One region of the Stomatohabitans albus genome, then DNA from elsewhere that is predicted to be linked to it. Evidence: riboswitches for the same ligand, from Rfam matches in the RefSeq annotation. Region 1 holds a riboswitch; each other region holds the start of a gene.
What was found. A riboswitch is a leader RNA that binds a small molecule or an ion and turns the genes downstream of it on or off. The one in region 1 is predicted to bind cobalamin.
Positions count from the first base shown of each region.

Region 1 (2,199 bases):
AATGCCGACGGTCTCTTGGTGGCGAACATCAAAACTGACGCCATGAACAATGGCGATGTTGCTTCGGTTAACAACCGCATCTTGAACTTCAAGCATGATCGCCCCCTAAAACGGCTTATTCTGTGCGCGCATCAACAACAACAAGAACGGTGCACCGACCACGCCGGTAATCACACCAATGGGAAGCTCAGCAGGTGCAAGCACTGTTCGGGCGATGGCGTCTGCCCCAATTAAGAAGATGGCGCCAGCCAATGTGGAGGCGAGGACCAGTCCACGATGAGTATGACCAACCAGCCCACGGCATAAGTGAGGAATCACCAGGCCAACAAACCCAATGCCACCACTTACCGACACGATAAAGGCGATACCTGCACTCACCACAATCAAAATGGTCGCGCGAGCCAGACCAGGATTTACGCCAATAGAGCGTGCCGTTGAATCGCCAGCAGCGAGGGCGTCCAGGACGGGGGCAACGACAAACAAAATAACCGTTAAGGCAAGGCCAGTACTGATTGCAATCGTGGCGCTAGACCAATCGGCACGGGACAAGGACCCCAGCATCCAAAACAATACCGCCTGCCCAGCTTCAACATTCGAGGCAGTAAAAATTAACAAATTGGTTAATGCTGTTGCGGCATAGCCCACCGCAAGCCCAGCTAAGACAAGTCGTGATGAGGTTGCCCCATGCCCACCTGCGGCAATCATCACGAAGACGAGTGCAGCGATGGCCCCTAAGAAGGCCAGGAGTGGCACTCCAACAACGCTATGGGCACCGATGACCAAAATGGCAATGGCTGCTCCCGTCGACGCTCCCGAGTTGATACCCAAAATGAATGGTTCGGCCAACGGGTTGCGAATAAGCGCTTGTAGCGCGACCCCTGAGATCGCCAAGGTCATGCCAGCGCCAATGCCGGTGAGCACCCGAGGTACCCGTGTTCGCCAGACAATTGCATCAATATTTGAACTCCAGTCCACGGGCACAGAAAATCCAAGGTTCTCGGCAATTACACCGAAAACAGTGCCAGGATCGACCGGGGCAGGACCGACCATAAAGGTCAAGAGGGGCGCAACGATGACACCGATAGCCAACACAATAACCACAATTACGATTCGTTTTCTGATCTTGGCAAGTTCAGTAAACTCAGCGTCAAACGTGCTTGCATTCCTATTCAATGGGCCTCCTGAACATCAGCCAAGTCGCGTGGCTATCGGGGTATATGCACTGAGGTAGGTCTTCGGACTTCAACCGGGCAATGAGCGAACCTTCCCAACACCTCACTGGATACCTCACTAGTGCTGTGCAACCCAACTGATTCATCAGTGGTTTATCGCTCTATGATGTTGTTACCGCTGCGCGTCAGTTCTGGATTTTCACCAGATTCCCTTCACACCTCGGCACGCACTCTACCAATGCCGTGCACCGACACCAATACTCATGCCATGTTCATTTGTTCCGGTGTGGCCAGGTACGACCTTCCAAATGCACACCATGACAGTCTGTTCAACGGCAGCGGCTTGAAACAGGCACACTAGGCGCATGAGCATTATCGACAGTGTTAAAGGTGCCCCCGATTTACTCCCACCGGTTAGTAGTGGTTTTAATGCCATCGAATCGGCCATGTTGACTACGGCGTTGACCTATGGGTATGAACGAATCCGTACACCGGTTTTTGAACATACCGAGGTATTTGCCCGTGGGGTCGGGGCAAGTACAGACATTGTCAATAAAGAGATGTACACGTTTGAAGATAAGGGTGGACGATCGCTCACCTTGCGTCCGGAGGGAACGGCAGGCATCATGCGTGCGGCCCTGAGCGCTGGTATTCCACGCGGTGGTGTGTTGCCATGGAAGGTCTCATGGGTTGGTGAGGTATTTCGGTATGAACGGCCACAAAGTGGCCGTCAACGATCCTTCACCCAGATGGATGTTGAGGCTTTGGGTACCACCGACCCTGCGATTGATGCTGAAATGATCATTTTGGGATGGGATGCGCTTCGCAATGCTGCGGCAACGGCTGGGAAGACCTTTGATGAATCAAATCTTGAGGTTCGCCTGAATACGCTCGGTGACCGTGCCGACCGTCCGGCCTATCACGCAGCATTAAATGCTTATCTCGACCAATTCGAAACGCAAGGTAAATTGCCAAAGGATGTTCTTGAGCGTCGTCATCTGAACCCCTTACGTGCGTTTGATTCAAA
Region 1 covers NZ_JAYKKE010000001.1:141,753-143,951, reverse strand. The annotation lists gene VCU37_RS00625 (ABC transporter ATP-binding protein) at 1-96, opposite strand, end outside; gene VCU37_RS00620 (FecCD family ABC transporter permease) at 106-1,122, opposite strand; cobalamin riboswitch at 1,210-1,410, opposite strand; gene VCU37_RS00615 (hypothetical protein) at 1,405-1,545, opposite strand; gene hisS (histidine--tRNA ligase) at 1,538-2,199, shown strand, end outside.

Region 2 (2,199 bases), 770 kb from region 1:
CGTACGACGACTTGCAAAACAGCACCACTCACGGCTAACACTGCTCCGGTGAAGAGGCCGGTTATGACTCGCGGCACCCTGGTTTCCCAGATAATTGCTGCAGTCAAATTCGGCCAGTCATACACCTGCTCAGTGCCAATGGTGTGGTTGCTGATAATGTCAAGCACCACCAAGGGGTGAACGGCTGCTGGCCCTACCCCGAATGCTGAGACAAGACTGATGATCAGCACCACCACAAGGGCGATGATGTACCAGAATTTGCTAATCGACGGTACGCGCACGACTCGCTACTTCTTTATTTGCTCGCTGAGCTTTTCAACACCAATCACCGAGGTTGGTGATGGTGGATCGGTAAAGACAAATGGCAAGGGATAAACCTTGTTTTCCTTCACCGCTTTAAGATCAGAAGCTCCTGGGCTCTTTAAGAAGGTGTCAAGTACGGCCTGCTCATCATTATCGTCATGCAACAAAATGATGTGGTCAGGGTTTTCCTCAAGAATCTTCTCAACGGCGATTTCCCCAATCAGACGATTCGGGTCGTTCGCATAGACGTTCTGCAACCCAACCGTTTCCATGATCGGGTGAATCATCGAGCCATTTCCGTAGGTGTAAAACACCGGGTCACCCGCAGTGACGTATAAGGCCATCGCTGACCCTAAATCAGCCGGGGCTGCGGCCTTAATGGCATCCACCTTTGACTGGAACTCATCAATCTTCTGTTTGGCTTCATCTTCTTTCCCGAAGATCTTCCCATACTTTTCATATTCCTTAGCCACAAGGTCAAAGGATGCAGGTACGGGTTTATAATCCGGGCAGAACTGATCGGAGGTGTACATAGGCACACCGGCACTGCGTAAAGCAGCCCGGTCAGCACCCGTGTCATAGGAGATAACCAGATCGGGGTTCTGATCTAGCAGTACTTCCGTTGAAACGGTTGCGCCGCCACCTTCAGGTACCGTGTGTTCAAGCTGAGGGATGGCGTTCAACGCCTTTTCGTCCTCGGCGTTGTACACACCTGGTGGAATATCCTCACCTCGCCCAATGACAGAATCCACAACGCCGAGACCCAGGAGATAGGCCGCCGGATCGTCGCCGACCATCACCACCCGCTTGGGCGGGGTGTCAAAGGTCAGTTCATCAGTGCAACTCATCACCTTGCCAGTCGCACTTGCGGTGGTTGCGTCACTTGAGGCTTCACTTGTTGAAGCTGATGCACTTGTTGGCTCCCCTGTGCTTGATGGCGATGCACTCTGATCCACAGGGGATGGGGTTGTGCACGCAGACAATGCAAGGGCAGCAAACAATGACAAAAGAACAGCAGAACGGTTCATGTATAAGAAAATCCTTATCTTCTTCACGAGAGCCGTTACGCGAGGCTCGAAGTTGTTTCCCGGTAGGTCTTCGGACTTCACATCAACCGGAACCGACGCCTTCCCATCAGATGACAGTGGCTTGTGTCGTTCCGTCCGTGTTACCGCTGCGCGTCAGTTCAGGATTTTCACCTGATTCCCTTGCATTGGAATGCGACCGGATAGACGTACGATACCCGATACCCCTGCGGTTCTGCAAATGCCTTTGGCCTGCATTTGCCCAGGTCTTAAGCAGATAGAGGGCTTGAATCGTAGGTATTTCCTGCAATTCCTTAATTCGAGATGCACAATGGTCGGTCCGCCTCAAACGAGGTGGATTCGTGGTGGGCTGGTATGTCCAGTTCGCCCCCAGCCACTTGGCTGGTCGTCACACGATTCATTAGAGGAGTACCCCGTGGCCAAAAAAGTAAATGGCTATATCAAACTCCAGATTCCCGCCGGTCAGGCAACCCCTGCCCCGCCCGTAGGTTCATCCTTGGGTCAGTACGGCGTGAACATCATGGAGTTCTGCAAAGCGTTCAACGAGAAGACTCAGCCAATGGCTGGGGACACGATTCCCGTTGTTATTACGGTTTATGAAGACCGTTCCTTTGACTTCATCACCAAGACCCCTCCGGCTGCGCAATTACTTATCAAGGCAGCCAAGATTGCAAAGGGCTCGGGTGAACCAAACCGCAACAAAGTTGGTGAAATCAAGCGTGAGCTTGTGCGTGGCATTGCAGAAACAAAAATGCCTGACTTGAATGCCAACGACCTAGATGCGGCCACCAAGATTATTGAAGGCACCGCCCGCTCAATGGGCCTGGTTGTCGTCGACTAATAACTGCGA
Region 2 covers NZ_JAYKKE010000001.1:912,703-914,901, forward strand. The annotation lists gene VCU37_RS04135 (FecCD family ABC transporter permease) at 1-281, opposite strand, end outside; gene VCU37_RS04140 (ABC transporter substrate-binding protein) at 288-1,331, opposite strand; cobalamin riboswitch at 1,376-1,545, opposite strand; gene rplK (50S ribosomal protein L11) at 1,765-2,190, shown strand.
Region 2: another riboswitch for cobalamin. It lies ahead of VCU37_RS04140 (ABC transporter substrate-binding protein); the one in region 1 lies ahead of VCU37_RS00620 (FecCD family ABC transporter permease).

Region 3 (2,199 bases), on a different contig from region 1:
TCCTTTAAGGCTGGACGTTCTTTGTTATTTTTCTCACTAAAAGCTGACTGGTAGGAGGCGTACGCGAAGTCTGGTTTTGCTGCTAAGAACTGTTCAAATGTCGGATACTTTTCAGCGATAACAGGAACCTGATCATAGGCGGCCTTGAAGCGATCGGAAATAGCGGTGTCGTCAAGGTAGGCCGTGCCTGCCATCTGCTTTTCTAAGCCCAATGCCAGCATCACTTCGGTGGCACCTTGGTTCATCGTGATAGCCCGTTCAGGAGCCTTCTCGTATGTAATGCTCAGACCGCAGTTTTCAATCGTGACTGGATAAGCCGCCGCAGTTGTCGCTGATGACTCACTTGCTTCAGCCGTTTCACTCATATCGGCTGATGCAGATGCACTCGCTTCGGTGGTCGGAGCTGCACTTGCAGATTCACTCCCAGAAGGTGCCGCATTTGAACTGCATGCTGCCAGGAGTACAGCAAATGGAAGTGTGGCTAATGCCCAACGTTTAGTCATGGTATGACCTTTCTTTATCGTTATGATATTGGATGTTATTGGAAATAATTGTTTTTACTTTGGATGCCGTGCTATCGAGATCATCTGGGTCTCCACGCATCCATGTCTGGTACGGCTGAACACATACGACAGGTGCGTGATTGCACGGGTACAGGCAGCCGGTCAGCGCGATCAAACAATCTTCGGCGATACCCGCATCGTTAAGGTGGCTATACAAATGGTCAGCAACCTCACGTGCTCCCTTGGCGAGACACCGTGGACCTTGGCAAATGAGAAGATGGGCTTTATGGGGCGGTGGTTCTTCCCATGTTGGGTTTTCTAGCCCAGCCTCTGCACCGGTAACTGGCCGTACCTTGGCACGCCGGGCGAGAGCGATCTGTTGGGCATCACAGTCATGCACCAACTCGGTGCTTACATAGACCGGGGTATCAGGATGGCTTCGCAGCCAATGTCCGGCAACCCGCTTCAACCATGAACGGGCAGGCCCACTCCCTGTTCGGGTGTACCCAATGAGGTGAATGGGGCGAACAGGATTGGCCACAACGAGTTCATCGAGCACACTGACCAATGTAGGCCGTCCACTTTGCAAGGCCGCAACACGCAAACCATAGGGTTGGACGACCTTGTACAGCTCCACAAGGTCGAGCGCATCAGTGTGCGCAAGTGCGACCACAACGACGGCAGCATGGGCAAGCGCAGCGTCGCGGGCAGATTTAATTGGTGTTGCGATAGAAGTTTTCCTTAGAACACGTGTCCATAACGCGGAACACGGCGGACGGTCGAACCTGGTCGGTCTTCGGACTTGGCCTTCCCGTTTCCATCGCCTTCCCAACCGAAGTCAGTGGCGTGTGATGAAACAAAAGCGTTACCGCTGCGCGTCAGTTCTGGATTTGCACCAGATTCCCGTAACACCAGTTCGTCGAACGAGCCTAGCCATCTAAGTGGGGATACGTCAAATCATTCTCAGATGCAACTAGCCCGACCAAGCGGTTGTTTGTGGCCAAGTCGGTGTACCGTCATTGCGCGTTATGGCGTTACGAAGCCGATTCGAGTTGCGCTGCAAGGCGTTGAGCACCATCAACCATTGTGACGCCAGGAGTTGTTTCGCTATAGGGAATAACGAGGTACTTCTCCTCTTGTACAGCCCGCAACCTATTAAGTGCAGGATCGTTCTTCAGATATTCTTTCTTCTGGTCAGCTGGACCCCAGGTTGCATCAATGAGCACAATCCAATCTGGATCTGCGGCAATGACATCTTCCCAGCTCCCGTTAAACCAGTTTTTCTGTTGGTCAGCAAACGCGTTGGTAAGCCCAACCGCATCCAGAATTAGTTGTGGACCGCCAGTACCACCACCAAGGAATGGCTTATCCGTCTCGTTATCCCACCACACCGCCGTTGCGCCATTGCCTACGTTTTGGGCACGGAGTTCATCAAGCTTTTGTTTCTGGGTGGTTCGTAGTGCGGTGGCACGCTCGGGCACCCCAAAGATTGCAGCAATTTCGTCGAGTTGCCGCCAAATATCTTCCCATGTTGTTATTGTCCCCTGTTCACAGTCATCCTCGGTGACGTACGTCCGGATGCCGTCAGCCAGCAGGTCTTCACGTGCCTTGGTGAACTTGTCGCTAAAGACACCGCCGTATGAGGCATAGGCAAAGTCTGGTCGAGCTGCAAGAAACTGTTCGAGGTTCGGCCACT
Region 3 covers NZ_JAYKKE010000004.1:59,974-62,172, forward strand. The annotation lists gene VCU37_RS09020 (ABC transporter substrate-binding protein) at 1-503, opposite strand, end outside; gene VCU37_RS09025 ((2Fe-2S) ferredoxin domain-containing protein) at 496-1,176, opposite strand; cobalamin riboswitch at 1,274-1,447, opposite strand; gene VCU37_RS09030 (ABC transporter substrate-binding protein) at 1,538-2,199, opposite strand, start outside.
Region 3: another riboswitch for cobalamin. It lies ahead of VCU37_RS09025 ((2Fe-2S) ferredoxin domain-containing protein); the one in region 1 lies ahead of VCU37_RS00620 (FecCD family ABC transporter permease).

Region 4 (2,199 bases), 160 kb from region 1:
CGCATCAGGGTGGACTTGCCAACCCCGTTGACCCCAACGATGGCCGTCATCGTATGTGGTTCGACGTGGAGATTGATATCGGTGACAATCTCTCGTTGCCCAATACTGCACGTGAGTGATTCAGCTACAAGGTGGGTCATGATGCGCCTCCAAATCCATAGCTTCGCCTACCCATCACAAATAAGAAGACAGGTGCACCGATAATCCCGGTGACCACCCCGAGCGGTACTTCTGCGGGTGCGGCAACGACACGTGAAACGACATCCACCCACAACAGGAAGAATCCACCGAAGGCGGCGGCCAGAGGAAGTAACCGTCGGTGTAAAGATCCGACCACCATGCGACAGAGGTGAGGAATGACGAGTCCAACGAACCCGATCCCACCTGAAACGGCGACGAGGACCCCAACAAGGACTGCGAGCAAAATAAAGAGGCCTTGTCGAAGCCGGTTGACCGGGATACCGAGGGAGGCTGCAGCGTCAGGCCCCCAAGCCAGTGCGTCGAGCCAGTTGTGACCGAGGATGAAGAGCAAGAAACAGAGGATCACCGTTGCGGTAGGGATAGCCAATTTGTCCCATTGAGCTCCAGAAACGCTCCCAAGGAGCCAAAAAAGTACGGATTGGGCTGCCCGAGGGTCAGGGCCTTTGAACACAAGAAAACTTGCGATCGCCGAAAACGCAGCGGATAGGACAACGCCTGAGAGCACCAATCGAATGGGCGTGAGACCGCCTTGGGCAAGCGCAACCATATATACGGAAAGGGCTGCAGCTATAGACCCAAGGAGTGCACCCACTGAAATAGCCCACAATCCAAAGCCCGAGAAAATGCCGAACGTAATCACTGCCGTTGCCCCGACCGAAGCGCCGGCAGAGACACCGAGGAGATAGGGGTCAGCAAGGGGGTTGCGGACCAGGGTTTGCATGCCACAGCCAGCCAAGCCTAGGCCTGCACCGACAACCACAGAAAGAATGGCACGCGGGAACCGCAGTTCCCACACGATTGATTCAACTGTTTTGTCTTGACTCTCTACCCCTGTTAGGTGACTACGGACTACATCCCATACGGCATCACTATCAAGTGGTTCAGATCCGATATTGACGGAGTAAACGACGCTGACCGCAGTCATTGCAAGAATAATGAGGGCAAGCACCAACGCGTATCGCTTTGCTGCTCCCTGAATTGCCTTCCTTGGGTTCAAGGGAATGCTCCAAATGCCTCGAGCCTGTACGCGAGGCTCTGGGTTGATATGTCAATGAAGTTGTGGTGTCCGGACTCCGGCTTTTGCGTATTTGCGACCTTCCCAGGGTTTCCCAGTGGCATTTCACAAATATGTAACCGTTACCGTTGCGCGCCAGTCCCGGATTTGCACCGGGTTCCCGTACCCAACGAATGGGTAGCTCAACTTCGGTGAAGAACATTAGCACCTTTGCGGGTCCAACTCACATTACTGCAACCCAAAGCAATCCAGCCCATTAGAACCAAGCTCTATTGCTACCTATGGTTCACCTTGATGGATTGGTCGTTACGATGTTTGGCATCCTGCTGAATCGGTTTGATTGTGCCAGACCTCGGCCCGTCCAAGGAGAACGCAATGAAGGCAAACCGAACAGTTTGCCTTCATGAATGATGAGTTATCCGTACAGTTAGGCCGTTGCGGCGGCGATGGCCGCGTCATAATCAGGTTCTTGAGCGATTTCTTCGACAAGCTGGCTGTACACAACCTTGCCGTCTTTAACAACGACAACGCTACGGGCCGCAAAATTTTCGAGCGGACCATCAACCATCAATGCACCCAGGTTGGCAAGGCCGTCACGATTACGGGCAAATGACCCAAACGTGACCCCTTCAATATTGTTGTCTGCTGCAAACCGTTCTTGCGCAAATGGTGTATCTACACTCAAATTGATAACACTTAAATCTTCTTCTTTGGCACGGCTAGAAAAGGTCTCAACGCTTGTTGCACACACTCCGGTGTCGATGGACGGAAAAATATTCAAAATGACGGTGCCAGAAGAAACTTCATTTGCCTGGATTTCATCCAGCGTGCCCGTAACCACCTTGACTTCTGGCATTACTGCACCTGCGGCAATAAAGTCAGCATTCGTATTGACGGGTGTTCCCCGGAACGTAAGTGAAGCCATGTGCATTCCTTTCTGAATGACGAATAGAGCCGTTATGCTCAATTGGTAGCTTAATCTG
Region 4 covers NZ_JAYKKE010000001.1:302,421-304,619, forward strand. The annotation lists gene VCU37_RS01220 (ABC transporter ATP-binding protein) at 1-140, opposite strand, end outside; gene VCU37_RS01225 (FecCD family ABC transporter permease) at 137-1,126, opposite strand; cobalamin riboswitch at 1,243-1,419, opposite strand; gene tpx (thiol peroxidase) at 1,644-2,141, opposite strand.
Region 4: another riboswitch for cobalamin. It lies ahead of VCU37_RS01225 (FecCD family ABC transporter permease); the one in region 1 lies ahead of VCU37_RS00620 (FecCD family ABC transporter permease).